Regions from separate parts of the Promicromonospora alba genome, predicted to be linked through region 2. Evidence: predicted binding sites of a transcription regulator. Region 2 holds the regulator's gene; the other holds the start of a gene.
What was found. Region 2 encodes HspR, which represses chaperone genes until heat shock. Its sites were predicted from a motif close to AAGTTGAGTCNNNNNGACTCAACTT; they were not measured.
Positions count from the first base shown of each region.

Region 1: a site for HspR is predicted at 4,619-4,643, ahead of clpB (ATP-dependent chaperone ClpB). Genes of this name have one in related genera too.

Region 1 is NZ_JBHSFI010000004.1:704,829-719,254, forward strand. Features, by position in the region: gene ACFO6V_RS14105 (septum formation family protein) at 1-545, shown strand, start outside; gene ACFO6V_RS14110 (ArsR/SmtB family transcription factor) at 523-1,377, opposite strand; gene clpB (ATP-dependent chaperone ClpB) at 1,943-4,570, opposite strand; gene cpt (chloramphenicol phosphotransferase CPT) at 4,688-5,245, shown strand; gene ACFO6V_RS14125 (sulfite exporter TauE/SafE family protein) at 5,229-6,029, shown strand; gene ACFO6V_RS14130 (carboxyl transferase domain-containing protein) at 6,063-7,541, opposite strand; gene ACFO6V_RS14135 (CaiB/BaiF CoA transferase family protein) at 7,538-8,755, opposite strand; gene ACFO6V_RS14140 (SLC13 family permease) at 8,761-10,083, opposite strand; gene ACFO6V_RS14145 (FadR/GntR family transcriptional regulator) at 10,187-10,921, shown strand; gene ACFO6V_RS14150 (sulfite exporter TauE/SafE family protein) at 10,918-11,679, shown strand; gene ACFO6V_RS14155 (winged helix-turn-helix domain-containing protein) at 11,809-12,426, shown strand; gene ACFO6V_RS14160 (MFS transporter) at 12,423-13,736, shown strand; gene ACFO6V_RS14165 (alpha/beta hydrolase) at 13,828-14,426, shown strand, end outside.
Region 2 is NZ_JBHSFI010000008.1:44,536-58,961, reverse strand. Features, by position in the region: gene ACFO6V_RS22765 (sigma-70 family RNA polymerase sigma factor) at 1-2,047, opposite strand, end outside; gene ACFO6V_RS22760 (hypothetical protein) at 2,297-3,064, shown strand; gene ACFO6V_RS22755 (DUF1540 domain-containing protein) at 3,189-3,509, opposite strand; gene ACFO6V_RS22750 (heat shock protein transcriptional repressor HspR) at 3,672-4,124, opposite strand; gene ACFO6V_RS22745 (DnaJ C-terminal domain-containing protein) at 4,216-5,232, opposite strand; gene grpE (nucleotide exchange factor GrpE) at 5,309-5,998, opposite strand; gene dnaK (molecular chaperone DnaK) at 5,995-7,857, opposite strand; gene ACFO6V_RS22730 (GNAT family N-acetyltransferase) at 8,064-8,609, shown strand; gene ACFO6V_RS22725 (hypothetical protein) at 8,802-9,074, shown strand; gene ACFO6V_RS22720 (dipeptidase) at 9,076-10,224, opposite strand; gene ACFO6V_RS22715 (hypothetical protein) at 10,257-11,744, opposite strand; gene ACFO6V_RS22710 (hypothetical protein) at 11,979-13,433, opposite strand; gene ACFO6V_RS22705 (hypothetical protein) at 13,604-14,426, opposite strand, start outside.

The DNA of each region.
Region 1 (14,426 bases), on a different contig from region 2:
CGCCGGAGGCCTCCTATGCCGGCTGGCGCCCGCCGACCGCGGCTGACGACGCCGCCAAGCGACGCCGGTTCGCGATGATCGGTGGGGCCGCCGTCGCAGTCGTCGCCCTGGTGACGGTGATCGTCCTCGTCGTGAACATGGTCAGCAAGCAGCAGTGGGAACCGATCGAAGCGATGATCGCGGAGCCGCGCGAGGTGCATCCACTGCAGCTGGTGCTCGGTTCGTGCGTGGAGACCGTCCCCGAGGACGGCGAGGTCTCCGAGGTGCTCGCCGTTCCCTGCGACGCCTCGCACACCGCGCAGGTCGTGGGCCGCACCGACTTCGCCGACGCCGCCGTCTGGCCAGGCCGTGACGAGGTGGACAAGCGCGTGGCCCTCGTGTGCGGCACCAAGCAGCTCGGTCCGATCGCCCGCACCAGCCAGATCGTGAACTCCGTGAGCTACGTGGTCTGGGGCCCCAGCGAGGAGTCGTGGAGCGATGGCGACCGGGTCGGCCTGTGCCTCGCCACCACCGACGAGCCGATCACACAGGATCTCCTGCAGTAACAGCAGGCTGTGTCGCGGCCTGACCCTGCCCGGCGCAGCCGTCGAGCAGGGTCTGGCCCAGCGGGGTCAGCGCGTGGATCACGGTGTTGCGGTCGCGCCCGCTGGCGATCAGGCCGGCGTTGCGCAGCACCGTCGCATGCTCCGACGCCGACGCCGGGGAGATCGCCAGACGATTCGCGATCTCGCTGGTCGTCGCCCCGGTGCCGAGCACTCGCAGCACCGCCGCCCGGGTCCGGCCGAGGAGTGCGGTGAGCTGCCGTCCGCCGTCGGACCGGACCTCGAAGCTGCGGTCCAGCCCGGCAGGCTCGTGCACGATCGGGTAGAGCAGCACCGGCGGCAGGTCGGCGTCCGCGAACGTGATCGGGGCCCGGACGCAGAAGTACGACGGGATGATCAACAGGCCACGACCGGCCAGGTGGATGTCCCGCTCGGCGGCTGTCGAGACGGACAGGACCGGATGCTCCCAACGCACCGACGGGTGCAGCGTCCGCAGGGCGTTCTCCGTCCCGCCCTCCACCCAGGCGCGGGTGCGCGCCGCACGGTCGACGTCCACGGCGGCCCGGATCCCGCTCCAGTACGGCCCCACCGCATGCTCGTAGTAGGACCGCACCGCGACGCCGAGCCCGCGCACGGCAGGTGCGGAACCTGCGGCGAGATCACGCATCCAGAGGTGCGGCCTCTGCTCGCCCACCAGTACCTCGATGTCCCTGCGGAGCAGGGCCCTGGGGGTGGACAGCATCGCGTCCAGCCCGGCCTCGAAGCTGTCCGAGCCGGTGACCGGCGTGAGGAAGTCCGGCGAGTAGCCCCGCGGCGGTGCCAGCCGTAACAGCATGCGAGCTGCCGGGGGCAATCCGGACAGCGCCCGCTGCCGCCAGCGCCCGAACAGCACACTGCCCGAAGGCTGGTTCATCACATGTGCGCTGAGCAGCACCTCCCACATAGGGTCCGGGCCCGGAGCGATCCGAACCCGGGCAAGATCATCCGAAGTGAAGTGGAACCGCAGCACCAGGCCTCCCTGACCGTCTGCCCTCTCCCGTGGCCCCCGCCGGCTCGCCCCCGCGCGCCCTGACCGTGCGGGACCGTACACGGCATTCCGCACACAGCTTTCACCCCCGCGCAGAGAGGGACGGCCGAGCATTCAAGTTCTGGGCGAGCGGGCGCTCACCTTCACAACACCAACACACACGGTGCTGCTCAGACATCGATCACCGCCCGCCCTGCAGATCGCGCGGCCATTCCCCCTGGCACCAGGATGGCAGGCGGGCCCCGCCCGCACATCGATAAATAGTCGTAGTCCGATGTACGCAGATCGACGTACACGGGGTCCCTTGGTCCTCGTCAGGCGGTCAGCACCCTCGTCAGCCGGTCAGTCTTGCGTCAGGCGGTCAGCCCCTTCGTCAGGTGGTCAGCACCCTGCGGTCGAGAGCCAGGCCCTCGCCGTCCGCGCGGTCCACGACCACCGTGTCGCCGTCGGACACCTCGCCCGCGAGCAGCAGCCGTGCCAGGCGGTCGCCGATCTCACGCTGCACGAGGCGACGCAACGGCCGGGCGCCGTAGGCCGGGTCGAACCCCTCCAGCGCGAGCCACTCGCGCGCCGCCTCCGTCACGTCGAGCGTGATCCGGCGGTCCTCCAGCCGCTTCGCGAAGGCCCCTACCTGCAGCTCCACGATGCTGCCGAGCTCGGCCAGCGTCAGCGCGTCGAAGACCACCACGTCGTCCAGGCGGTTGAGGAACTCCGGCTTGAACGCGGCCCGCACGGCAGTCATCACGGACTCGCGCCGTTCGTCGTCCGACAGCATCGGTTCCACGAGGAACTGCGAGCCGAGGTTCGAGGTCAGCACCAGGATCGTGTTGCGGAAGTCGACGGTACGTCCCTGGCCGTCGGTGAGCCGGCCGTCGTCGAGCACCTGGAGCAGGACGTCGAAGACTTCGGGGTGGGCCTTTTCTACCTCGTCCAGCAGCACCACGGAGTAGGGCCGTCGCCGGACGGCCTCGGTGAGCTGACCGCCCTCCTCGTACCCGATGTATCCCGGAGGCGCGCCGACGAGCCGGGCCACGGAGTGCTTCTCGCCGTACTCGGACATGTCGATACGCACCATCGCGCGCTCGTCGTCGAACAGGAAGTCGGCCAACGCCTTGGCGAGCTCGGTCTTGCCGACACCCGTGGGGCCGAGGAACAGGAAGGAACCGGTGGGCCGGTCGGGGTCGGAGACACCCGCCCTGGTCCGTCGCACCGCGTCGGACACCGCGGCCACAGCAGCCTTCTGGCCGATGAGGCGCTGCCCGAGGACATCCTCCATGTGCAGGAGCTTCTCGGACTCGCCCTGCAGCAGCCGCCCGGCGGGGATGCCGGTCCACGCCGCGACCACCTCGGCGATCTCGTCGGCGCCCACCTTGTCGGCGATCATCGGGGCTTCGACAGGAGCCAGCGACGGGTCGGCGTTCGAGACCTGGCTCGTCGCCTCCGCCTCTTCCGCCGCAGCCAGCTCCTTCTCGACCACCGGGATCTCGCCGTATCGGATACGCGCGGCGCCCTCCAGGTCGCCCTCGCGCAGCTTGCGCTCGGCGTCGGTCCGCAGCTCGTCGAGGCGAGCGCGCAGGTCACCGACGCGGTTGTGGCCGGCCTTCTCGGACTCCCAGCGCGCGGTCAGCGCGGCCAGCGCCTCCCGGCGGTCGGCGAGATCGGCCCGCAGCCGCTGCAGGCGCTCCTTGGAGCCGGCGTCCTCCGACTCGGACAGCACCACCTCTTCCATCTCGAGGCGCGTGACAGCGCGCTGCAGCTCGTCGATCTCCACCGGGGAGGAGTCGAGCTCCATGCGCAGGCGGGACGCGGCCTCGTCGACCAGGTCGATCGCCTTGTCGGGGAGCTGCCGCCCGGAGATGTAGCGGTCGGAGAGCGAGGCGGCGGCCACGAGAGCGGAGTCCGCGATCGTCACCTTGTGGTGCGCCTCGTAGCGCTCCTTGAGCCCGCGCAGGATCGCCACGGTGTCCTCCACGGAGGGCTCGCCCACGAAAACCTGCTGGAACCGCCGCTCCAGGGCCGGGTCCTTCTCGATGTGCTCGCGGTACTCGTCGAGCGTGGTGGCGCCCACCATGCGCAGCTCGCCGCGCGCGAGCATGGGCTTGAGCATGTTGCCGGCGTCCATGGCGCCCTCGCCGCCGGCACCCGCGCCGACCACCGTGTGCAGCTCGTCGATGAAGGTGACCACCTCGCCGTCCGACGCCGTGATCTCCTCCAGGACCGCCTTGAGGCGCTCCTCGAACTCACCGCGGTACTTCGCCCCGGCCACCATCGAGGCCAGGTCGAGCGCCACGAGGCGCTTGCCCTTGAGGGACTCGGGCACGTCGCCCGCCACGACCCGCTGAGCGAGCCCTTCGACGACCGCGGTCTTGCCGACGCCCGGCTCTCCGATGAGCACCGGGTTGTTCTTGGTGCGCCGGCTCAGTACCTGGATCACACGACGGATCTCCGAGTCACGGCCGATCACCGGGTCGAGCTTGCCGTCACGGGCGCGCTGCGTCAGGTCGGTGCCGTACTGCTCGAGCGCCTTGTACGTGCCCTCCGGGTTGGGGCTCGTGACCCGGCCGGCCCCACGGACGGCGGGCAGCGCGGCGCGCAGGGCGTCGGCAGTGGCTCCGGCGTCGGACAGGATCTGGGCCGCGGGCGACTGCCCGGCCGCGACGGCGATGAGCAGGTGCTCGGTGGAGACGTACTCGTCGCCGAGCCCCTGCGCTTCCTTGGACGCCAGGTCGAGGACCGTGGCCATGGCCCGGCTCGCGCTCGGCTGAGCGGTGCTCGCGCCGCTGGCCTGGGGCAGCGCGACCAGAGCCGCGCGCACTCGCTGGCCGATGGCCTGCGCACTGGCCCCGACCGCGTCGAGCAGGCCGACGGCGACACCCCGCTCCTGCTGGAGCAGCGACGCCAGCAGGTGGACCGGCTCGAGCTGCGGGTTGCCGGCAGCCGACGCCGACTGGATCGCGTCGCCGATCGCCTGCTGCGACATGGTCGTGAACTTGGTGTCCATGAGGCCTCCCAGGATGGTGCTGAAGTCTGCGCGGCAAGACCGCGTTCAAAGTTGAGTCTACTCCGCTCAACCCTGGAATTCACTGTAGCGTGCGCCACCCACTCGTACCGTTGCGGCATGAACACCCAGGTGATCGTCCTCAACGGCGGTTCCAGCTCCGGGAAGTCCGGCCTCGCGCGCAGCCTGCAGACGGCCTTGCCCGACGCCTGGCTGTCCCTCAGCATCGACACCCTCGTCGACGCGATGCCCGTCCGCCTGACCACCGGCGGCGACGGGATCGGTTTCGCGGACGACGGCGGCGTCGACGTCGGGCAGGAGTTCATGGCGCTGCAGGACGCCTGGATCGCCGGGCTGGTCGCCATGGCACGCGCCGGCGCGCACATCGTGGTCGACGACGTCTTCCTCGGCGGTGGCGCGTCCCAGCGGCGCTGGCTCGACGCCCTGGGCGATGTCCCGACGCTGTGGGTCGGTGTGCGCTGCGACGCCGCGGTCGCGGAGGCGCGCGAGGCTGCCCGCGGCGACCGCGTCGCGGGCATGGCCGCCAAGCAGGCAGAGGTCGTGCACGAGGGGGTCACCTACGACCTCGAGGTCGACACCACGCACACCGGGTCGGTGGACTGCGCACGGACCATCGCGGCACACCTGAGATCATCGCGGGGTGACCGAACAGACTGACGAGTCCCTGACACCTCCCCGCGCCGTCCTCGTCGGGGTCGTCGGCGGCACCTTCTCCGGACTGTTCGGCCTGGGTGGCGGCATCGTCATGGTGCCGCTCCTGACGTCGCTCGGCGGCCTCACGCAGCGCCGGGCCAGCGCGTACTCGCTCGCGGCGATCCTGCCGGCGGCGATCGTCGGGTCCATCCCGTACCTGACCCACGACGCCGTCGACCTGATCGCCGCCGGACTGCTCGTCGTGGGCGCGGTGATCGGCGCCGTCGTCGGGGCGCGGCTGCTCGCCCGCGTGCCGGAGACCCTGCTGCGCTGGCTCTTCGTCGGGGTGCTGGTCGCGGGGATCGTGCGGTCCGTGATGGACGCGTTCGGCGAGCCCCCGTCCGTCGACACCGCCCAGGGGCTGCCCAGTGTGCTCGACGGCGCGGGAATGATCGGGCTCGGCCTCGTCATGGGCGTCGCGTCCGGTCTGCTCGGCATCGGCGGCGGTCAGCTCGCCGTCCCCGGCCTGTCCGCGCTGTTCGACTTCGCGCCCGCGCTGGCCAAGGGCACGTCTCTGGTCGCGATGATCCCGACCGCGGTCTCCGGCACCTGGGTCAATGCCCGCAACCGGCTGGTCCACCTGAAGATGGCCGCGCTCATCGGCCTCGTGGCGTCGGGCTTCTCGTTCGGCGGCGCGAGCCTGTCGGTGGTCATGCCAGACGACGTCGCGTCGATCGCGTTCGCCGCGCTCCTCGTCTTCGCCCTGGTCCAGCAGATCCGCAAGGCCCTGGAGAAGCAGCGGCACTGAGCAGAGGCCGATGCCCGGGTGATCGGTAGTCCGTCAGGTAATCGGTAACTCGGACTGCCGATCACCTGACGGACTGCCGATCACCGAGTCGGTGTCCAGCTCCCGCAGCACCGCCGCGCACTCGGCGGCGACCGCCACCGCTACGTCGCGGGCGGTGTCAGACTCCCGCTCCGGGACCACGCGCTGCACGGCGCCCTCCGCGAGCAGGTCGACAGCCCGGATGTGCTGGGCCTCCGCCATCGCCGCCGCGTGCGTGGTGTCGCCGTGCACGATGACGCTCGCGCCCTCGGGCGGCAGCGGCGACAGCCAGGCGTGCTCTGCGGCGATCACCGCCTGCGCGGGCAGCAGCGCGAGCGCCCCGCCACCGCAGCCCTGGCCGAGGATCACCGACAGCGTCGGCACCGTCATCCGGGTGAGCGCCGCCATGCAGCGCGCGATCTCACCGGCGAGCGCACCCTCCTCGGCGGCCTGCGAGAGCTCGGCTCCCGGGGTGTCGATCACCGCGACCAGCGGCAGCCGCAGCTCCTCGGCGAGCCCCATCGCGCGCCGCGCCACGCGCAGCGCGGCGGGTCCCATCGGGGTGCTCTCGGTCTGCCGGGTCCGGTCCTGCCCGACGACGAGACACGGCCGACCGTCCAGCCGCGTCAGCGCCACCAGCATCGACTCGTCGCGCTCACCCTCCTCCGTGCCGGAGAGCCGCACGGTCCCCGAGGCCCCGTAGCGCAGCAGGTCCCGCACCCCCACGCGGCCCTCGGCCCGGGTCCGGAGCACGGAGTCCCAGGCAGAGCTGTCCGCCGCGGCCTCCCCGGAACGGCGCGGAAGGGACGGCGCCGAGGGCGGGTCCACCAGCACCGCGAGCGTCCGCTCGACGAGCGCCGGCAGGTTCTCGGGCGCGACGACGCCGTCGAGCACGCCCTTGGCGGCGAGATTCTCGGCGGACTGGACGCCGTCGGGCAGGGCCTCGCCCGTCAGGGCCTCGACCACGCGCGGCCCGAGGAAACCGATGAGCGCACCGGGCTCGGCGACCGTGAGATGCGCGAGCGAGCCCCACGAGGCATAGACGCCGCCGGTCGTCGGGTGCCGCAGGTACACGAGGTAGGGCAGGCCCGCGTCGCGGTGGTCCATCACGGCGCGCGAGATCTCGACCATCCGGAGGAATGCGGGGGTGCCCTCCTGCATCCGCGTGCCGCCGGACGCCGTCGTCGCCAGGAGCGGCAACCGTTCCGCCGTCGCGCGCCGGATCGCGGCGGTGATCCGCTGCGCCGCGGCCCGGCCGATGGAGCCGCCGAGGAACCGGAACTCGTTCACGACGACCACCACGGGCCGCCCCCGGACCCGGCCGCGACCCGTGAGCACCGACTCGTCCGTGCCCGCCTTCTCCGCGGCCGCCGCCAGCACGGCGCGGTACTCGGCAGTGTGCCCCGACGCGTCGACCGGCTCGTCCCAGGACTCGAAGCTGTCCGCGTCGAGGACCAGGTCGAGCAGCTCGCGTGCCGTCCACCGGCGGGTCATGGACCAACCTCCGGGCCGGGCCTCTCCGGGCCGGGCCACTCCCGCCCGGGCGTGTCGAGCCAGGCCCGGATCCCCGCGGCGTGCTCGTCGAGCACCGGCGGCGCCTGGTGGTCCCGCCGGGTCACCTCGGCGCCAGCTGGGTCGAAGAACCGCAGCGGCGGGCCGGGCAGCGTCACCGTGCCGAGGCTCGTGTGCTCGACGTCGACGAGCAGGCCCTGGCTCGCCGTCTGCTCCCATGCGTACACCTCGTCGAGGGTACGCACCCGGCCCGCCGGGATCCCGGCGTCGGCCAAGCGGGTCAGCAGCCGGTCCGCGTCGAGGTCGGCGAACGCCGTCTCGACCAGCTCGATCACCTCGTCGCGGCGGGCGACCCGCTCGGGGTTGCTCCGCAGGCCCTCCGCATCGGCGTCGAGCCCGAAGGCCAGGCAGAACTTCTGCCACAGCACCTCGGAGCCGACCGCGATCTGGACGGCGCCGTCACGGCAGCGGAACAGGCCGTACGGCGCTATGGAAGGGTGGTGATTGCCCTGCGCGTGCCCCACCTCCCCGGCGACGGTCCACCGCGTGCCCTGGAACGCGTGCACGCCGGTGACCGCCGCGAGCAGGGACGTCCGGACCACCTGTCCGACGCCGGTCGTGTGCCGCTCGTGCAGCGCCGCGAGGACGCCGTACGCGCCGTAGATCCCGGCGAGCAGGTCGCCGATCGGGACGCCGACGCGCTGCGGGTCGTCCGGGCCGGAGCCCGTCAGGGACATCAGCCCCGCCTCGCCCTGGGCGATCTGGTCGTACCCGGCACGGCCGCCCTCCGGGCCGTCGTGCCCGAACCCGGTGATCGAGAGCACCACCAGGCGCGGGTTGCGCTCGAGCAGCGTGTCGACGCCGATCCCGAGCCGGTCCAGCACTCCCGGCCGGAAGTTCTCCACGAGCACGTCCGCCCGGTCGACGAGCGCGAGGAGGGTGGCCAGGCCTTCGTCGGCCTTGAGGTCGAGCGCTATCGACTCCTTGTTGCGGTTCGCGGACAGGAAGTACGTCGACTCGCGCGCACCCTCCTCGCCGACGAACGGCGGGCCCCAGCCACGCGTGTCGTCGCCCCGCTCGGGCACCTCCACCTTGACGACGCGCGCACCCAGATCGCCGAGCATCATCGTGGCGTGCGGCCCGGCCAGGGCCCGGGAGAGGTCGACGACGACGACGTCGTCCAGCGGACCGGTCATCGTGCTCACCAGCCCGGCAGCACGAGGATGGCCCAGACGAGCAGCGGCCCCACGAGGGTGACGATGATGGCGTAGTTGAGGATCTGCTTGTAGTACGCCTGCTCCGAGATCGTGTCCGGGCGGTTGGCGAGCATCAGGGCTCCGTTCGTGGAGAAGGGGCTGACATCGACGATGGTCGAGGAGACGGCAAGGGCCGCCGCCATGGCCCACGGGCTCACGCCGCCGGTCGCGATGAGGGGCACGGCGATCGGGATGATGACCGGCAGGAGCGCCGTCGACGACGCGAAGGCCGAGACGATGCCGCCGACGTAGCAGAGGACGAGCGCCCCGATCGCGGCGATGCCCAGGCCCGCGGCCCAGGTGCCGATGTACTCGGGTGACCCGGCCTCGTTGAGGATCGTCGCGTAGGTGCTCACGCCCGCCACCAGCAGCACGGTGGGCCAGGCGATCTGCTTGACAGCGTCCTTGTGCTGGTGCGGGGACAGCATCGCGAGCGCCACGGCGGCGGTGATCGAGACGAAGCCGATGTTCTGGTCGAACGCGAGCGCGGTGGTGGCGACCGCGGCGAAGGCGACGAGCGTCAGCACGTGGTCGCGGCGCACGCCCAGCGCCTGGGTGGTGGTCGAGACGCCGGCGCCCTGTCCGCTGACGGTCACGGACTTTCCACCGGTGTGCAGGTCGTTGGCGATGTGGCCGGCCGCCTCGGCGGGGTCGACCCGCTCGCGCATGAGCTGGCGGCCGCCGAGGGCGAGGAACAGGATCACGGCCATCGCCGTGTTGATGGCGAGCGACGCGACGAAGACGGCGATCTCGGTGCCCTCGTAGCCGACGTCGGTCATGACCGAGTTGGTGATGGTGCCGTAGATGCTGATCGGAGAGAACCCGCCGCCCTGGGCGCCGTGCACCACGAACATGCCCATCATCAGCGGGTTGATCTTGTAGCGGCGGGCGAAGCCGAGGGCCACCGGGCCGATGATGGCGCACGCCGCGGGGCTTGCCGCGCCCATGGCGGTGAGCAGGGCGGTCACGGCGAACATGACCCACGGGATCAGCGCCACCCTGCCGCCGACCGCCTGCACGGCCTTGGAGACGATGAGGTCGACGGTGCCGTTGTTCTTGGCGATGGAGAACAGATAGGTGACGCCGATCAGGGTGAGCACGAGGTCGGCGCTGATGCCGCCCAGTACTTCCTTGTCGTCCATGTTCAGCGCGAAGACGCCGACGAACCAGGCCGCGACGTAGGCCAGCGCCCCCATGTTGATCGGCAGCACCGTCCCGGCGACGAACAACGCGACGAGCGCGATGATCGCGATCCACTCAGGACCCATGACAACTCCTCTTCCCATCGCGGCGGACACCTTTGACCGACGAGACACGATGGATCAGTGGCCTAGCCAATAGTCCAATGGGCTTTCTGTCAAGTATTCTCGACTGGTGACCCCCAAGGCTTCCGCCGAACTGCCGACACCGCTGGCCCGCACCCGCCTCTACGAGCAGGTCGCGGAGCAGATCACTGCCTGGATCCGACAGAACGGCCTGCAGGCCGGGGACCGGCTGCCGCCCGAGCGGGAGCTGGCGGCGCGTCTCGGCGTCAGCCGCGCGACCCTCAGCCAGGCGCTGGTCGCGATGGAGGTGGTCGGCGTCGTCGTGGTGCGGCACGGAGACGGGACAGTCCTGACGGGCAAGCACACCGAGAGCCGCATCGTCGAGGCGATCCGCGCGCACGCCGACCGGATGCCCGAGATCATCGACATCCGCGACGCGCTGGAGACCAAGATCGCCGCGCTGGCCGCCCAGCGGCGCACGGAGGACGACCTCGTGGCGATCGACGCGGCGCTGGACATGATGGAGGACGCCATCACGCACGGCGACCGCGGCGTCGAGGCCGACGAGCACTTCCATGCGGCGGTGACCGGCGCCGCGCACTCCGACCTCCTCGCCCAGACCATGCGGGAGATCGCGAGCCTGATCCGGGAGAGCCGCATCGAGTCCCTCTCGCAGCCGGGCCGGCCGCGCAACTCCCTCAACGGGCACCGGGCCATCGCCGACGCCATCCGGGCCCGCGACCCGGAGGCCGCCGCGGCCGCCATGCACGCGCACGTCGAGATGGTGAGCGACGTGGCCCTCCTCCGTGACCAGGACCGGGAGCAGGGCCGGGACCGATGACCGGCTGGGAACAGCTCGCGGTCCTCGGCGCCGGGCTCGGCGCGGGGATCCTCTCCTCGACGGTCGGCGTCGCCTCGCTGCTGAGCTTCCCGGTGCTGCTCGCCGTCGGGCTGCCGCCCGTCGTCGCGAACGCGTCGAACACGGCGGGCCTGGTGGCCGCGGGGGTGAGCGGCTCGTTCGGCTACCGCCAGGAGCTGCGTGCGCATCCCGCCGTCACGCTCGCCGTCCTCGTGACGTGCGCGGTCGGCTCGGTGGGCGGGGCCGTCCTGCTGCTCGCGCTCCCGCCCGGCGTGTTCGAGGCCGTGGTGCCCTGGCTGATCCTGGTCTCCTGCCTGCTGGTCGGCGCGCAGCCGTGGATCAGCAGGTGGCTGCGCCGCACCCGCGACGAGCCGACCCGGCTGCGCCACCACATGTCCCCCGCGACCGTCGTCTTCTCGGTGCTGACGGGCGCGTACGGGGGCTACTTCGGGGCGGGGGCCGGGGTCATGATGGCCGCGGTGCTCGGGCTCGGCACCGACCTGCCGGTGCACGTCGTGAACGCGCTGCGGACCGTGTCGCTGCTCGCCGCGAACGTCGTGGCGACCCTCATCTTCGTGTTCGTCGCCGACGTCGACTGGCTCGCGATCGGGCTGCTCGCCGCCGGCTCCGTGGTGGGCGGCTACGTCGGCGCCCGCATCGGCCGCAAGATGCCGCCGACGGTGTTCCGCGTCCTGGTGGTCATCGCGGGCGTGGTGACCGCCGTCGTCATGCTCCTCTGACCACCCTCGACACCTGTCAGAAGCTCAGGTCACCCCGGTGACCTGAGCTTCTGACTCTTCAGTGTGCCTGTGCACAATTTTTGTGCATGACTCTTGTGCACAGAGTTTGTGCATGGGTATTGTGCACGCATGCCCGCCTCTCAGGATGACTTCCGCCTCACCCCCGAGGCCGTCAAGGTGCTCGCCCACCCGCTCCGCTCGCGCCTGCTCGGCACCCTGCGGCGCGGCGGCCCGGCGACGGCGACCACGCTCGCGACGACGCTGAGCACCAACTCGGGCGCCACGAGCTATCACCTGCGCAAGCTCGAGTCCGTGGGCCTGGTCGCGGACACCGGCGAAGGTGCGGGCAAGCAACGGCTGTGGCGTGCCGCGACGAGCTCCCACAGCTGGGAGCGCACGGAGCTCGCCCAGGACGAGGACGCCGCCACCGCGCTCGGCTGGCTGGAACGGGACTACCTGCGCCTGTTCAGCAACGACTTCGGCCACTGGCTCGACGTCGCCGAGGCATGGCCCGGCGAGTGGCAGGACGCGGCGGGTATGGGGGACACGTGGGTCACCGTGAACCCGGAACAGCTCCGGAAGCTGCGGCGGGAGCTGGACGCGGTCTTCGAGCGTTACCGCGACGCCGAGCCCGCCCCCGGCGCGCGCCGGGTGACCTTCTGGCAGGCGGCCTACCCCCTGGATCCGGACGAGCTTCCCGACGGCGCGGGGGATGCCGGCGAAGACGATGAGGCGGAGCCGTCATGACGCCGCTGACGCCGGCCCGGGCGCGACGGGCGTTCCTGCTGCTGACCCTCACCCGGTGGTTCCCCGTCGGGCTGATCGTCACGGTGACCACGCTGCTGCCGATCGAACGCGGCCTCTCCGTGCCCGAGGCGCTCACGGCACTGTCCCTCACCGGGTTCACGGTGTTCGTGCTGGAGCTGCCGACCAGCGGTCTTGCCGACTCCCTCGGCCGCCGTCCGATGCTCATCGCGGCGGCGGTGCTGCAGGTGGTGGCGGCCGTCCTGTTCCTCAGCGCGACGACGTTCTGGGCGTTCGCACTGGCCGCGGCGGCCACCGGCGTCTTCCGGGCGCTCGACTCCGGTCCGCTGGAGGCATGGTTCGTCGACACGGTGCACGCCACCGAGCCAGGGGCCGACGTCGACCGGCCGCTGGCCGCGCACAGCACCGTGCTGGGCGCCTCGATCGCCGCAGGCGCCCTCCTCTCGGGCGTGCTCGTCTGGTGGCACCCGTTCGAAGCCTGGTCGTCGCTCGCCTTCCCGTACGCGGTGTACGCGGTGCTCTCCGCGGTTCATCTGGTCGCCGTCACGATCCTGGTCCGCGAGGTGCCCCGCATCGTCGCGCCGTCGGGCGGCCGGAATGCTGGGGTGGCCGGCCGGGTCCTGGAGTCCGCGCGCCAGGCGCCGGGCGTGATCCGCGACGGCCTGCGGCTGGCGCGGGACAACCGGGTGCTGCGCTGGCTGCTGCTGGTCGAGGTGTTCTGGAGCGTCGGGATGGTGGTGTACGAGACGTTCCAGCCGATCCGCCTGGCCGAGCTGCTCGGGGGAACAGCCGCCGGTGCCGCGGTGGCGGGCCCCGCCGCGGCGGCCGGATGGGCCGTGTTCGCCGGCGGGGCGGCGCTCACCGGGCTCGCCACGCCCCGCATCGGGGTGGCGCGCACGGCGATCATCGCGCGCCTCCTCAACGGGCTCGGGGCAGTCTGGATGGGTCTCGCGCTCGGCCCGGTGGGCCTGGTCGCCGCCTATCTCGTGACCTACGGGCTGCACGGGGCGAACGGGCCCGCCTACCAGGCGCTGCTGCACCGCGAGGCCGAGTCCCGGAACCGTTCGACGGTGCTCTCGATGGCGTCGATGGTGGCGTTCGCGGCGTACTCCCTGGGCGCCCCCGCGCTCGGCTGGGCGGCGGGAGTCCTGTCCGTCCAGGCCGCCATGGTGATCGGCGGCGTGTTCAGCACGCTGGGTGCGGTCTGCTTCCTCCCCGCGCTGCGCCGGGAACGGGCCCTCGCCGCCGCTGCGCGATCCAGCGCGACACCACCCGCCGTCGCCCCCCTGTAGGCGCTCGGTTACCTATATCGTCAGCCGACGGCAGCACGCACGGCAGACCACACGGTGAGCCGGCCAGGCAGGCATGACGCACGGGAGCGACATGGACGACAGCGGGAACGGCTGGACCGAGGACGTGCTGGGCGCGGGCTTCGAGGCGCGCACGCTACGGCTGCCGGGTGGCGCCGAGGCGACGCTGGTCCGCTACACGCCTGAGGACGGGCCAGCCGTCGGGCGACCGCCCGTGCTGTATGTGCACGGGTACACCGACTACTTCTTCCAGCGCAATCTCGCGGAGGCGGTCGCCGCGCGGGGCTACCCGTTCTACGCGATCGACCTGCGCGCCCACGGGCGCTCCATCGACGCGTGGACGACGGCGGGCGGTGCCCCCAACATGGTGAACGACCTGCGGCTCTACGAGCAGGACCTGGACGCGGCGGCGGACGTCATCGCCGCCGACGGGCACGCCGGGCTGGTGCTCCTGGGGCACTCGACGGGCGGGCTGATCGTCTCGCTGTACGCGAACGTGCGCCCCGACCGGGTGACGGCCCTCGTGCTGAACAGCCCGTGGTTCGACCTGCGGGGAACCTGGTCGGACCGGACGCTGCTCACCCAGGCCGTGTACGTGCTCGGGCGGATCGCGCCCCGAACCGTCGTGAACAAGAAGCCGAGCGAGGACTACGGCCGGGCCCTGCACCAGGC
Region 2 (14,426 bases):
TGACGGTCACCGTCGCGGTGGTGGAGTACGCGTAGCCCCCGGAGACGACCGGGCGGATGTTGGCGACGCCGAGCTCCGTGGCTTCCGCCGAAGCCTCGACCGCCGACGTGACGTTCAGCGCTACTGCGCGGCCGTCACCGGGCTCGACCGCGGTTGCCGCGTCGGTGTCCGCACGGGGGGCGCAGAACCAGGCGTTCGGCGACTCCGTAGCCGAGCAGGACAGCTCGGGCTGCGACCCGGCGGGCTGGACGCCGTCGGGCAGCGACACCTCGACGCCCCAGTCCGCGGGGACCGTGCGGTCGCCGGTGCTGTTGACGCGGATCGGCAGCGCGGCGGTCCCCGGGCTGCCCAGCGAGACGTTGTCGGTCGACGCGGAGAGCTCCGGGCCGAAGTGCGCCACCGTGCGGTCCGCGAGATCGATGGTCACGTGGTCGAGACCGTCGGCCCACACCTCGGCACCGATGGGGTAGTCACCACCGGCGTTGGCCCGGACGGGCACCTCGACGCGGTGCGCCTGTCCAGGTGCGACCTCGCCGAGCGAGCAGAGCAGCACGTTCGCCTGCTCGGTCGGGTTGCAGGCGATGGGGCCCTCGTTCTGGAGCGGTCCCACGGTGGCGGGCGCGCTCGGCGACGCACTCGGCTCGGCCTGCGTCTCGCCGTCGGACGTGTTCTCGGGCTCCGTACCGTCGGCGCTGTTCTCACCCGTGCCGGCATCGGGCGTCGAGGTCCCGGCGTCGTCGGCGCCTTCGGTCGGCTCCGCGGTGTCCCGGGCCAGCCGTCCTCCCACACCCGTGCCGAACGGTCCTTCGTCCGGCGTCATGGTCAGGCCGTGGGGAAGCGTGAGCTCCAGCTGCGTACCCGTCGCGGCGACCTCGCCCGCGTTCGTGATGGTGAAGCCGAGGATCTGGTGCTCGCGCGGTGCCAGCGGGTTCGAGGCGTCGGTGTAGTCGACGCGGAGAACTGCTTGCGTGCTCGGGTCCGGCTTGACGTCGTTGTTGTCGGACGGCGCAACCGGCTTGCCGTTGATCTCCTCGGCGCCGGGCAGCCCGCGGCCGTCCTCGGTGCTGATCACCTTGTCGTTGGCCACTGGCTCGGGGTCGCCGGGTCCCGCGATCTGCAGCGCCGCGACCATGCTGACGGCGGCGACGGCGATCGCGCCGGCCGCCACGCTGCCGCCCGTCGCGGCGGCGAACGCACTGGCGGTCGCGGAGACCGCGGACGACACCGCACCCGAGAACGTGCCGGTCGAGGCCGCGCCGACAGTTGCCGTCGCCGCCGGTGCGCTACCGACGGCCGCACCCGCACCGGCCTTGGCCGCGACGAAGATCCCACCGATCGGCGCACCGGCGCCGACGAGAGCCAGCCCGCCCGCACCGAGCACCAGCGGGGCGATGACCGTCTTCATGCCGTGTGCGACGTCGTGCAGCTCGAGCACCAGGGCGCTGCAGGTGCCGCAGGTCGCCAGGTGGTCGGCGATCTTCGTGGTCTCCCGCTTGGACAGGCTGTCCCGCACGTACCCGCCGAGCAGCGGGTTCACGGAGCGGCACGTGTCCGAAGGGGCATGCGTCAGGTGCTGCTGCAGGTAGCCGGCGCGCAGCGCTTCCTTGGCCCGGTAGAGCAGAGCGGAGACGCCGTTGGGGCTGAGCCCCAGCACCGGCGCCACCTGCGCGGGCTTCAGGTCGTCGACCAGGACGTACCAGAGCACCTCGCGCCAGCGCTCGGGGAGGTCGAAGTAGGCCTTGGAGACCACGCTGCGCTCGAAGCCGGCGAGCGCAGGGTCCTCGTCGGACGCGACCCGGCCGACCACGGACTCGATCTCGTCGTCAGTGCTGGGGCGCGTACGCGCGGCGCCGCGGGACACGTCGAACGACCGGTGGCGCACCACCGTGTACAGGTAAGGGCGGAACCCTGCGTCGGGGCCCGCGCCGCGACGAAGCATCTCGAAAAGCTTGCTGAAGGCGTCTGCGACGACATCGTCGGCGTCAGCGGGCGAGACGTACTGCCGCGCGAGCGCTCGCGCGGCCCCCGCGTGGCGCTCGTAGAGCACGCCGAAAGCCTCGCGGTCACCCGACCTGACCTGCAGGATCAGTTCCGCGTCACTCGGGGTTTCCCCTGTGCTGCTCTCGGCTTGTTTCACGTCTACCCAGACTCTCGGCCGTGTCCCTGCCCAAGACTATAGAGCCACACCGCCATCTTAGGGGCTGAAAAAAACATTACCAGGATGATCTTCGGGTGAAGTGCGGTACACCACCCCTGAAGGTGCGTCATGATTGGTCTCCGTGAGGGTCCCTTCATCATGAGCGAGTCACAGCAGGAGGCGCAGGTGCGAGTGCATGACCTGCGCGAGCGGTGGCGCGCCAGCAGTCTGGCCTCGGTCTGGATCCGACCGAACGACTGGGAGCACCCGGCCGCTGAAGCGCTGGCAGAGGCATTGGCTGAGGGCCGCGGAGTCATAGCACCCGCGGAGCGTCTTGGTGCCGCGCGGGCCGCCGTCGGCGCCGGGATCACCGAGGCGCTGGACGACGTCGCCTGTCTGTATGCCGCGTTCGGCCGCCCCACCGACGTCGGCGCGCTGCGCGCCGCGGCGATCGGCTGGGTCGGAGAGCGCGAGCGGGTCCCCTACCAGATAGCCACGCACGACCCGTCGACAGGCCTGCCGACCGGCGAGTACCTGGGCGAGCGTCTGCGCGAGACCTACGGCACCGCGCAACGCGCCGGCTCCACCGCCGGAACCACCCATTGCCTGCTGGTGCTCGACGTCGGCCTCGACAGCCTCGACACCTGGCAGCGGCTCGCGCGCTCAGCGGCGATCGGCCGGACCCTGCACCAGGTCTTCGGCGAGGGTCACCCGATGGCGGCCGTCGGCGACGGCACCTTCGTGGTGCTGTGCGAGCGCGGCCCCGCCACCGCGGAGCTGGGTCAGTCGCTGCGCCGCGTGGTCGAGCGCAACGCAGAGGTGCTCGGTCTCACCACAGAGGTGCGCAGGCCGACCCGCGTCTGGGTGGAGCGCCTGCCGGGGACGCACGACGACGCGCTGCTCCTCCTGGACCACCTGGCTCGCTGAGCCACCGGACCGCGGACGTCGAACCGCGGACGCCGAACGAAAAGCGAGAGCGCCCGCTCACCGTCGAGCGGGCGCTCTGTCTTGTCACGCTTTGTTCTGTCCCTGCCTCGTTCCGGCGCCGGCGCTACAGAACCGGTCCGCGCTCCTGGAAGGTGAGGCAGTCGGCGTGCCCGGGCTGCTCTGGCCCGGCACCCACGCGGATGGACGCGGCGCCGCACTCCAGGTGGTCGTTGTGCACGCACTCGCCGCGCTGGCAGGCGCCGACGTGCGCGATGACCTTGTCGAGGCCTCCCTTGGTGCTCAGCGGGATGAACGTCGCACAGGAGGCGTCACCTTCGTGACCTGCGATGGTGACCGCGCCGGCGTGGCAGCCGTGGTCGTGGTTGTAGCCGCAGCCGTCGATCGAGCACTCGGCGACCTCGGGCATTTCCATCAGCGTGCTCATGACTCACTCCTCGCTGGTCCGCACTTGAACATCCGGAATAGCTCGATCATATTCCGGAAATGCAGAACGCGTAGAGCAAGGAATGCCTTACCTATCTTTTTCGGCGCATTCTCGATTAACGAAAGAATTGCGTTACCGAAATTGATGGGCGGTCGGTAGTGCTCAGCCCTCGCGCCGGGGCGACGGCCGCCAGAGCACCACTGCTCCCCCGCCGACGCCGCGGTGCTCGAGGTCGATCCGCGTCGCCGCGCTCCGGACCCGCTGGCCACGCTGCACGACGACGACGTCGCCGGCGGCCGGACCCGCAGCGAACACGCGGCCCTCCTCCTGGACCCGCATCAGCAGGTCACCGAGGCGTTCCTCCAGGACCGAGACGTGCTCCTCGAGGGCGAGGATGCGCTTGATCCCGGCCAGGTTGATGCCCTCGACCTGCGCGAGCCGCTGTACCTGCAGAAGACGCGCCACGTCCCGGCGCGAGTAGCGGCGGCCACGTCCGCGAGTGCGCCGGGGTACCACCAGGCCGAGCCGGTCGTACTGGCGCAGCGTCTGCGGGTGCATACCCGCCAGCTCCGCTGCCTTGGAGACGGTGAGCACGGGTGCGTCGTCGTCGAGCATGTGCCCCTCCCTCTCTCGTTCGCTCGGAACTGCGTGCGGGCAGGTTAACCGACCGCGGCGCGGTGGGGACCGTGCCCCACCGCGCTTGCGGTCATTCCATCGCCCGCTCGGCCAACCCGGCGCGCACGTCCTCGCCGTCGCTCTCCGCGGCGAACGTCTCGATCGCCTGCTTGGCCTTCTTGCTGAGTTTCTGCGGCACGACCACCTGGACACTGACGAGCAGGTCACCGTTCGCGGCCGCCGTGTGCACGCCGCGTCCCTTGAGGCGCAGCGACCGTCCCGACGGGGTTCCCGCGGGCACCTTCAGCCGCACGGTAGAGCCGTCGAGGGTCGGCACCTCCAGCGTGGTCCCGAGTGCGGCCTCGGCGAACGTGACGGGCACGGTCATGCGCAGGTCGAGCCCGTCCAGCGTCCAGACAGGATGAGGCGCCACGTGCACCGTGACCACCAGGTCGCCCGCGGGGCCACCGGCGACGCCCGGCTTGCCCTTGCCGCGCAGCCGGATCTTCTTGCCGTCGTTGATCCCTGCCGGAATCCGGGTGGTGATGGTGCGGCCGTTGACGTCCAGCTCGGCGGTAGCGCCCTCCACTGCCGCACGGAACGGCAGCGTGACCTGCGCGACGACGTCGGCCCCCTTGGTCGGCGCGCCGAACCCCGTCGGGCCGGCCGAACCGTAGGCGGACCGGCCCCCGGCGCCGAACATCGATCCGAGGATGTCCTCGAAGCCCGGGGCGGCGCCACCGCCCTGCGAATAGCGGACCCGCGGTCCACCCCGGCCGGCGGGACCCTGCCCACCGCCGAACATGGCACCCATGATGTCCTCGAAGCCGCCCGCGCCGGCACCGCCGGGCCCGGCGGAGAACCGCGCACCACCGGCCATCGCGCGCACCGCGTCGTACTGCCTGCGCTGCTCCGGGTCGGACAGGACCGCGTAGGCCTCGCCGATCTCCTTGAACTTGGTCTCTGCGGCCGCGTTGCCCTGGTTCTGGTCGGGGTGGTGCTGGCGCGCCAGCTTGCGGTAGGCCTTCTTGATGGCCGCGTCGTCGGCGTCCTTGGGTACGCCCAGCACGGCGTAGAAGTCCTTCTCCATCCAGTCCTGACCGGTCATGGCACCTCCTTCCGCGTCGATAGGGGTGGTCGAGCTCGCCGAGACCTCGGTCTCGGCGAGCTCGACCACCGAGAAGTCACTCCGGTCCGACGACGCCCACGCGTGCCGCCCGGACCACCTTCTCGCCGATCTTGTACCCGGGCTCCACCACGAGGTTCACCGTGGAGGCCGTCGCGTCAGCGTCGGTCGAGTGCATGAGCGCCTCGTGCAGGTTGGGGTCGAACTCCTCCCCCACCTTGCCGAACCGCTCGACGCCGAACTTCTGCAGGCTCTGGTCGAGCTTCTCCGCGATCGCCGCCATGGTTCCGCTCAGCTCGCCGTGCTGCTTCGCGCGCTCGACGTCGTCGAGCACGGGCAGCAGGGCGGCCAGCACGTCCTGCACGCCCCGGTTCCGCGCGGCCTCCTGGTCGCGCAGCGCCCGGTTGCGGTAGTTCGTGAAGCTGGCCCGCTCGCGCTGCAGCGCGTCCAGGTGCTCCGCGGCCTCGGCCTTCGCCTTGAGGACCTCGGAGGCCTCGGCGGCCTCGCCGGACGGCTCGAAGTCGAGTCCTTCCAGCGGGTCGACAGACTCGCCCACCGGGGTGGACCCCTCCGCCGAGGCGGGCACGTCCGCCGGCGTGGACTCGTCCGACTGCTCGTCGGACGTGCCCGGCTCGGCCGGACGGCTCTGCTCGCCGGAGTTGTTCACCTTGCGCTTGTCCGTGAAGTGGAAGGGGTGCTCCTCCGAGCCCTCGGGCTCAGGGGTTCCCTGCGGGTTCTCTTCGGTCACTTGCGCTCTTCCTCGTCGTCCACGATCTCGGCGTCGACGACGTCCTCGTCAGCGGCGGACCGGTCGTTCGCCTGCGGTGCGCCGTCGGCGCTCTGCGGCGCCGCCTGCTCGGACGCGTACAGCGCCTCGCCGATCTTCTGCGAGGAGGCGCCGAGCTTCTCGTACGACGTCTTGACGGCCTCGGCGTCCTCACCCTCGAGCGCGGACTTGACCGCGGCGATGTCCGCCTCGACCTCGGTGACGACCTCTGCGGGGAGCTTGTCGCGGTTGTCCGCGATCTGCTTCTCCATGGAGTACGCGAAGGCCTCGGCCTGGTTGCGGGTGTCCGCCTCCTCGCGACGCTTCTTGTCCTCCTCGGCGTGCAGCTCCGCGTCCTTGACCATGCGGTCGATGTCGTCCTTGGGCAGGGCCGAACCGCCGGTGATCTTCATCGACTGCTCCATGCCCGTGCCGCGGTCCTTGGCGGACACGTGCACGATGCCGTTGGCGTCGATGTCGAACGTGACCTCGATCTGCGGCACGCCACGCGGGGCGGGCGCGATACCGGTGAGCTCGAAGACACCCAGCGGCTTGTTGTCGCGCGTGAACTCACGCTCGCCCTGGAACACCTGGATCGCCACGGACGGCTGGTTGTCGTCGGCGGTCGAGAAGACCTCGCTGCGCTTGGTCGGGATGGCCGTGTTGCGCTCGATGAGCTTGGTCATCACGCCACCCTTGGTCTCGATACCGAGGGACAGCGGGGTGACGTCGATCAGGAGGACGTCCTTGCGGTCACCGGTGATGACGCCGGCCTGCAGGGCGGCGCCGACGGCGACGACCTCGTCCGGGTTGACGCCCTTGTTGGGCTCGCGGCCACCGGTGAGCTCCTTGATGACCTCGCTCACGGCGGGCATGCGGGTGGAGCCACCCACGAGCACGACGTGGTCGATGTCCGAGACGGAGATGCCCGCGTCGCGGATCACGGCGTGGAACGGCGCCTTGGTCCGGTCGATGAGGTCCTGCGTCATCTGCTGGAACTGAGCGCGCGTGAGCTTCTCGTCCAGGTGGATGGGGCCGTTCTCGCTCATCGACAGGTACTGCATCGAGATGTTGGTGCTCGTCGAGGACGAGAGCTCCTTCTTGGCCTGCTCAGAAGCCTCGCGGAGCCGCTGCAGCGCGATCTTGTCCTTCGACAGGTCGACGCCGGAGGAGTTCTTCACCTGCTTGATGAGGTACTCCACGACGCGCTGGTCCCAGTCGTCGCCGCCGAGGCGGTTGTCACCCGAGGTGGCGCGCACCTGGATGGTCGAGAAGTCGTCCTCGTCCTTGCCCACCTCGAGCAGGGAGACGTCGAACGTGCCGCCGCCAAGGTCGAAGACGAGGATGAGCTCGTCCTCCTTGCCCTTGTCCAGGCCGTAGGCGAGGGCGGCCGCGGTGGGCTCGTTGACGATGCGCTTGACGTCGAGGCCCGCGATCTGGCCCGCGTCCTTCGTGGCCTGGCGCTCGGCGTCGTTGAAGTACGCCGGGACCGTGATCACGGCCTCCGTGACGGGCTCGCCGAGGTACTCCTCGGCGTCGCGCTTGAGCTTGCCCAGGATGCGGGCCGAGATCTCCTGCGGCGTGTACTTCTTGTCGTCGATGCTCACCGTCCAGTCGGTGCCCATGTGGCGCTTGACCGACGAGATGGTGCGGTCGACGTTGGTGACCGCCTGACGCTTGGCTACCTCACCGACCAGCACCTCGCCGGTCTTGGAGAACGCGACCACCGACGGGGTGGTCCGCGAGCCCTCCGCGTTGGCGATGACGGTGGGCTCTCCACCCTCGAGGACGGTCACCACCGAGTTGGTGGTGCCGAGGTCGATACCTACTGAGCGTGCCATGTGACTGCCTTCCTCCGACAGATTGAGTCTTCTGCACTCAACTTAAGCCGGAGCTCGCGTGGAAGCAAGCCCGCGACCGCAAAGTTGAGTCCACTTCACTCAACCTCGTTCGGAGCCGGAAAGTTCCCGGTGCTGGGCCTCCGTGCGCAGAACCCCGCTGGCCTGCACAGACGTCGCCCCAGAAGACTCAGGATTATCGTGGCGCCATGCCCTTCGAGATCGCCCTGACCGACGACGTCACACTCCGAGAACTGACCAAGGACGACGCAGCGGCGATCGCCGGCGCCTACGGACGCAACCGGGAGCACCTCGCCCCCTGGGACCCCGCCCGCCCCGAGGCGTTCTTCACGGAGGAGTGGCACGAGGAGCACCTCCGGGCGCTGGTGCTGGAGAGCTCCACCGGCCGGGCCCTGTACACGGTGTTCGAGGTGGACGGCGAGATCGTGGGCAGGCTGAACCTCACCGACGTCGTGCGCGGTGCCTTCGAGAACGGGCACGTCGGCTACTGGCTGGACCCCCGGTTCACCGGCCGGGGCCTGATGACGCGCGCCATCGAGGCGCTGGTGGAGCACGCCCGGGACGAGCTGGGCCTGCACCGCCTGCAGGCCGCGACGCTCCCCCACAACGAGGCGTCCCAGGCCGTGCTGACCCGTGCCGGCTTCGAGCGGATCGGCTTCGCGCCGGGGTATCTGAAGATCGCCGGGCAGTGGCAGGACCACGTCCTCTTCCAGCTGCTCCTGCACGCGAACTGACTGCCACGCGGTGCGACACGCCGTCGTCGGCCCTGTTTCGCCCCTGTCAACAGGCGCGACGCCCTGACCTGCGGTACACAAGGGTGCACGACCGAGGCCACAGGGGTGGGGGCAGCGGACGCGTACCCCGCGGGCCTGCCCGCGGGGGTGCCTGATGCCCGGGACCCCGGGCCTCTACGGGGGGAGACCACCATGGCAAGCATCCACGGAAGCTCGTTGTCGATAGCGCTCCTGACAGCCTTGCTCGATCCCGAGGAGGACGGTCTCAGGTCACCGCACGTCCAGGACCTCCTGCAGGAGGCTCTCGAGACCCGCGAGGACGCGCGCGACGTGATCGTCGCGCTGCTCGCCTCGTCCGGCTCGATGCTGCGGCAGATCAGCTACCACAACGAGCAGGAGCCGCTCGAGTCCCTGCAGAAGGTGGCTCTGGGCTTCCAGCGCAAGGTCGTGCAGCTGCCGAGCTGAGTCAGCGCGCGGTCCGCGCCGCCACCGACTCGGCGTCCCGCAGCAGGCGGAGCGCGTTACCGCTGGTCAGCTTGCCAAGGTCGGCATCGGACCAGCCGTTGTCCGCGAGCGCCGAGAGCAGGCGGGGGTAGCCCGTCACGTCCTCCAGCCCTTCGGGGAGGGTGGGGGTCCCGTCGTAGTCGCCGCCGAGTCCCACGTGGTCCACGCCGGCGACCTCGCGGACGTGCTCGACGTGCGCAACGACGTCGGCCAGCGTGGTGCGGGGCTGCGGGTGCCGGGACCGCCACTCGGCGATGAACGGCTCGAAGGCCCCGAGGTCGGTGTTCTTGATGCCCTGGGCCGCTGCTGCCTCCGCGCCGGTCGCCCGCCACTCGGCGACGGCGGGTGACACGAACTGCGGCACGAACGTGACCATGCAGACGCCGCCGTTGGTCGCGAGGGTGGCCAGGACGTCGTCGGGCACGTTGCGGGGGACGTCGCAGACGGCGCGGGCGCTGGAGTGGCTGAACACGACCGGGGCCGAGGTGACTCGCAGGGCGTGGCGCATGGTGCCGGCGGAGGTGTGCGAGAGGTCCACGAGCATGCCGAGGCGGTTCATCTCGCGCACGACGTCCTCGCCGAACGGGGAGAGCCCGCCCAGCACCTCGTCGTCGGTGGCCGAGTCGGCCCAGGGCACGTTGTCGTTGTGCGTGAGGGTCATGTAGCGCACCCCCAGCGCGTGGAGCATACGCAGGACGGCGAGGGACTCGTCGATGGAGTGCCCGCCCTCCGCGCCCATGAGCGAGGCGATCCGACCGTCCGCCCACGCCTGCTCGACGTCGGCGGCGGTCAGGGCGAGCCGGAGCGTGTCCGGGTACCGCTCGACCATGCGGTGCACGCAGTCGATCTGTTCGAGCGTCGCCGTGACCGCTGCCCCGCCCTGGAGCTGGGCGGGCACGTAGACGGACCAGAACTGGGCGCCGACGCCGCCCTCGCGCAGCCGCGGCAGGTCGGTGTGGGTGGTGGTGAGCCGCTGCGCGATGTCTACGGCGGAGAGGTCGTAGGCCGACTGTTCGCGCAGCTCCCACGGGAGGTCGTTGTGACCGTCCCAGACGGGGCGCTTCCCGAGGAGGGCGGCGATGCGGTCGGCGGTGGTCTCGGCCGTTGTCATGGGGCGACGCTACCGCGCGCCCCGGCGACGGGTCAGTCGATCCACTGCCAGCTGCAGCCGGCGGTGGCGAACCCGGACAGGTGCCCGGAGCCGCTCAGGCGGATGCTCGTGGGCTCCGTCACCACGCCGCGGCCGACCACGGCGGGTTCGCCGTAGAAGCCCTCGTAGAGGATGTAGGTGCACGCTTCGCCGGCCACGACCGGACCGGTCGTGGAGTACGTGCCGGGCTCGAGGTGGTCGCCCAGGACGTAGACGCCGTGCGCGGCCGTCGAGTGGCTCGTCCTGACCATCCCCGGGTAGTACTTGATCCAGACGCCGCACTGGTGGTTCGTGTACACGGTGTAGTCGATGGGAAGAACCGTGAACATGCGCTGGCCCGATCCCACGTCCTGGGCGAGCTCGGTCCCGTCACGTCGCAGGCGCGCCCAGGCGCACTCGCTGGCGGGGCCTGCCTGCGCGATGTACGTGGTCGGGACCACGCCGGTCGGCTCCTCCCCCACGTAGATCGGCTCGCCGAGATCGTCGGCCTGCCACCGCACGGCCGATGCCAGCACCTCGGCGGTCGCCGCGCTGCGCCGCACCGCGGTGCCCCAGCCCGCCCGGTAGGCGCGCGCGATCACGGTGATCTTCTTCTTGTAGTCGGTGCCCTTCAGCGTGTACTTCGACGTCGTGGCCCCGGAGAGCGGCCGTCCGTCGGCGTACCACTGGAACGAGAACGACGTCGGCGTGGGCGACCAGGTGCCGCGGATCGCCGTGAGCGTGGAGCCCACGCGCACGGTGCCGGAGATCGCCGGGTTCGGAGACCGCGAGTACGCGCCCCCGACCCGCACCTCCGCGGACGGCGGGACCAGCCTTCCCAGGAACCCGGGCTTCGTCAGGTACATCCGGACCGAGAGGAGGTGGCCTCTCCACTCGGGCCTGACGGTCAGCGTGGTCCGCGTCGCGCCCCGGATGCGCTCCCCGTCGAGCCACCACCGGTACTCGACGGAGTCGGGCTCGGGCACCGCCGTCGGCCGGAAGACGGTCAGCGTGGCACCGGGCGTCGCGACGCCGAGGATCCTCGGGGGCGCTTGGGAGAACCTCCCGTATTCGACGGGCTCCGACGGCCCGCTGGTCCGGCTCACCGAGGTATAGCCCTCCCGGGAACCATCGAGCCGGACGGTGAGCCTCTTGCGGACCTGCGCCGCGGTCGGGGAAAAGACGAACCCGGTCGCGCCGCTGATCGGCACGTCGTCCGCGTACCACTGGTAGGTGAAAGTGGTGCCGGAGGTCCATGTGCCCGCGTGCGCCTTGAGCGTCCCGCCCACCCGGACCCAGTCGGTGTTCGTCGGGTTGATTCTCGGGGTGGACGACTCCAGGGGGACGTCGGAGATCTCACGGGTCGCCGTGGCCGCGGTGGTCGGGCCGCCGCCGTCGGCATTCCCGTCGGGCGCGGCGACGGCGACCGCAGGTGTCACAAGGAGTGTCAGAGCGGCGGCCGAGGCCAGGACTCTGGAGAGGCGTCGTACGCGTGGGTGCATGACTACTCCCGGGGGCTGGTGCGCCCAGGGTGCCCAGGCGCGCTGGGCCTGCATCTGGCAGGACTCTTCTCAAGAAAGTAGCCCTCCCAGCCGCTCAAGTTCCCCGGAATCACCCGGGGTGTTCGGCGTGACACCAGCTGCAGTGGTCACGAGGGCGGCGCTACCGCGCCCCGCGAACGACAGCGCGCCGGGCGCACGGGGTCTCCCCCGCGTGCCCGGCGCTCTGGCGACGGCTCAGCCGATCCGCTTCCAGCTGCAGCCGGCCGTCTCGAAACCGACTGCGGCCGACGGCATCGTGACGGTCGTGGCCTCCGTGATGGTGCCCTGGCCGATCACCGCGTCCTGGCCGTAGAAGCCCTTGTAGAAGGTGTACGCGCACGACGTGCCGGCGACAGCCGGACCGGAGGTGGAGTACACACCGCGCTCGAGGTGATCGCCGAGGGCGTAGACGCCGTTATCGGCCGTCTCGTCGCTCGGTGTCACCATCTCGGGGTAGTACCTGAGCCAGACGCCGCAGCTCTCGCTCGCGAAGGCGGTGTCATCGGTGTCGATCACCTTGAACAAGCGCTGGCCCGATCCGACGCTGGAGCCGAGCACCTCGGTGGCAGACCGGCGCTCCCAGGTGCATTCGGCCGAGCGCGCCTGCGCGATGTAGATCGTCGCGAGCACGCCGTCCGGCCCCACCGGCCGGGCCTGCTCGTCGTCGCCCACCCACCGCCTGGCCGGGGCCAGCACCTCGCTGGTCGCCGCGCTACGCCGCAGCACCGTGCCGTAGCCCGCCCGGTAGGAGCGCACGGTCACGGAGAGCTTCTTGCCGTAGTCCCTGGGCTTCGGCGTGTACGACGAACTCGTGCCCCCGGCGATCCGATGACCGTCCGCGTACCACTGGAACGAGAACGACGTCGGCGTGGGCGACCAGGTGCCGCGCGTGGCCTTGATCGTGGAGCCCACGCGCGGGGTGCCGGAGATCGTCGGGTTCGGGGACCTCGTGTACGCGCCCCCGACCCGCGCAGCCGGGGACGTGACTCTATAGACGGTGTAACCGGCCTTGTCGACCTCCGCGCTGACCGTGATCTCGTGGCCCCTCCAGGCGGACCTCATGGTCAGCTCGCTCCGGTTCGCGCCCCTGATGGAACGCCCGTCGAGCCGCCACCGGTAGTGGACGTTGACGGTCGAGGGAACGGACGCGGGCCCGACCGCGGTCAGCGTGGCGCCGGGCGTCGCGCTGCCGACGATCACCGGCAGCCCCACGGAGATGAGCCCCGGATAGATGAGGGTCGAGCTCGCGCTGGTCCGGCTCACCGGGGTGTAGCCCTCCCGGGAGCCGTCGAGCCGGACAGTGAGCCTCGTCCCACGGTGCTCCCAGGTCGGCACGAAGGTGAAGCCCGTCGCGCCGCTGATCGCCTCGCCGTCCGCGAACCACTGATAGGTGAACTGGGTACCCGACGTCCACGAGCCCGCAAGTGCTCGCAGGGTGGAACCCACCCGGAGGGGGAGGGCGGTGCCGCTGATCGTCGGTATCGACGACTCCAGGGGGACGTCGGCGGTCTCCGCGCTGGTCACGGTGGTCGGGATGCCGCCGCCGGCATTCCCGTCGGGCGCGGCGACGGCGACCGCGGGTGTCACGAGGAGGGTCAGAGCGGCGGCCGAGGCCAGGGCTCTGGAGAGACGTCGTACGAGCGGATGCATGGCTACTCCCGGGGCTGGAGCGCCCAGAATGCCCAGGCGCGCTGGGCCCTGCATTTGGCAGGACTCTTGTCAAGACCGTAGACCGCGCCGTCGATCGAAGTCGCCGAAAGTCCGAGGAGATCACCCGGCGTGCCGGGCGCGGGGCCTCCCCCGCACGCCCGGGCGCCGGCTCAGCCGATGCGCTTCCAGCTGCAGTCGCGCGTCTCGAAACCGACTGCGGAGTCCGGCATCGTGATGGTCGTGGCCGCCCTCACGGTGCCTCCACCGATCTCCGCCCTGGAGCCGTAGAAGCCCCTGTAGAAGGTGTACGAGCACGAGTCCTCGCCGGCAGCGGCCGGACCGAGGGTGGAGTACACACCGCGCTCGAGGTGGTCGCCGAGGACATAGATGCCGTCCGTGGCAGTCTCGTCGCTGGTCCTGACCATCCCGGGGTAGTACTTGATCCAGACGCCGCAGCCCATGGTCGCCCCGACCAGGACATCGGTGTCGAACACCTCGACCACACGCTGGCCGATGCCTTCGCCGGCGGCGACCGGGTCGGTGCTCAGGTCGGTGGAGGCGTAGCGCTCCCAGTAGCAGCTGGTGGGGCCCGCCTGCGCGACGTAGATCGCCGGTGCCACGCCGCCCGGCCCCACCGGCAAGTAGGCCGTCCCGTCGTCCCTCCACCGCACGGCCGACGCCAGCACCTCGCTGGTCGGCGCGCTGCGCCGCAGCACCGTGCCGTAGCCCGCCCGGTAGGAGCGCGCGGACACGGTGATCTCCTTCTTGTAGTCGGTGGCCTGCAGCGTGTACTTCGACGCGGTGGCTCCCGAGATCGCCCGGCCGTCCGCGTACCACTGGAAGGAGAACGACGACGGCGTGGGCGACCAGGTACCGCGCGTCGCCGTGAGCGTGGACCCCACGCGCACTGCCCCGGAGATCACCGGCCTCGGGGTCCTCGTGTACGCGCCCCCGACCCGCGCACCCACGGACGTGACGGTCTCGACGGCGTAC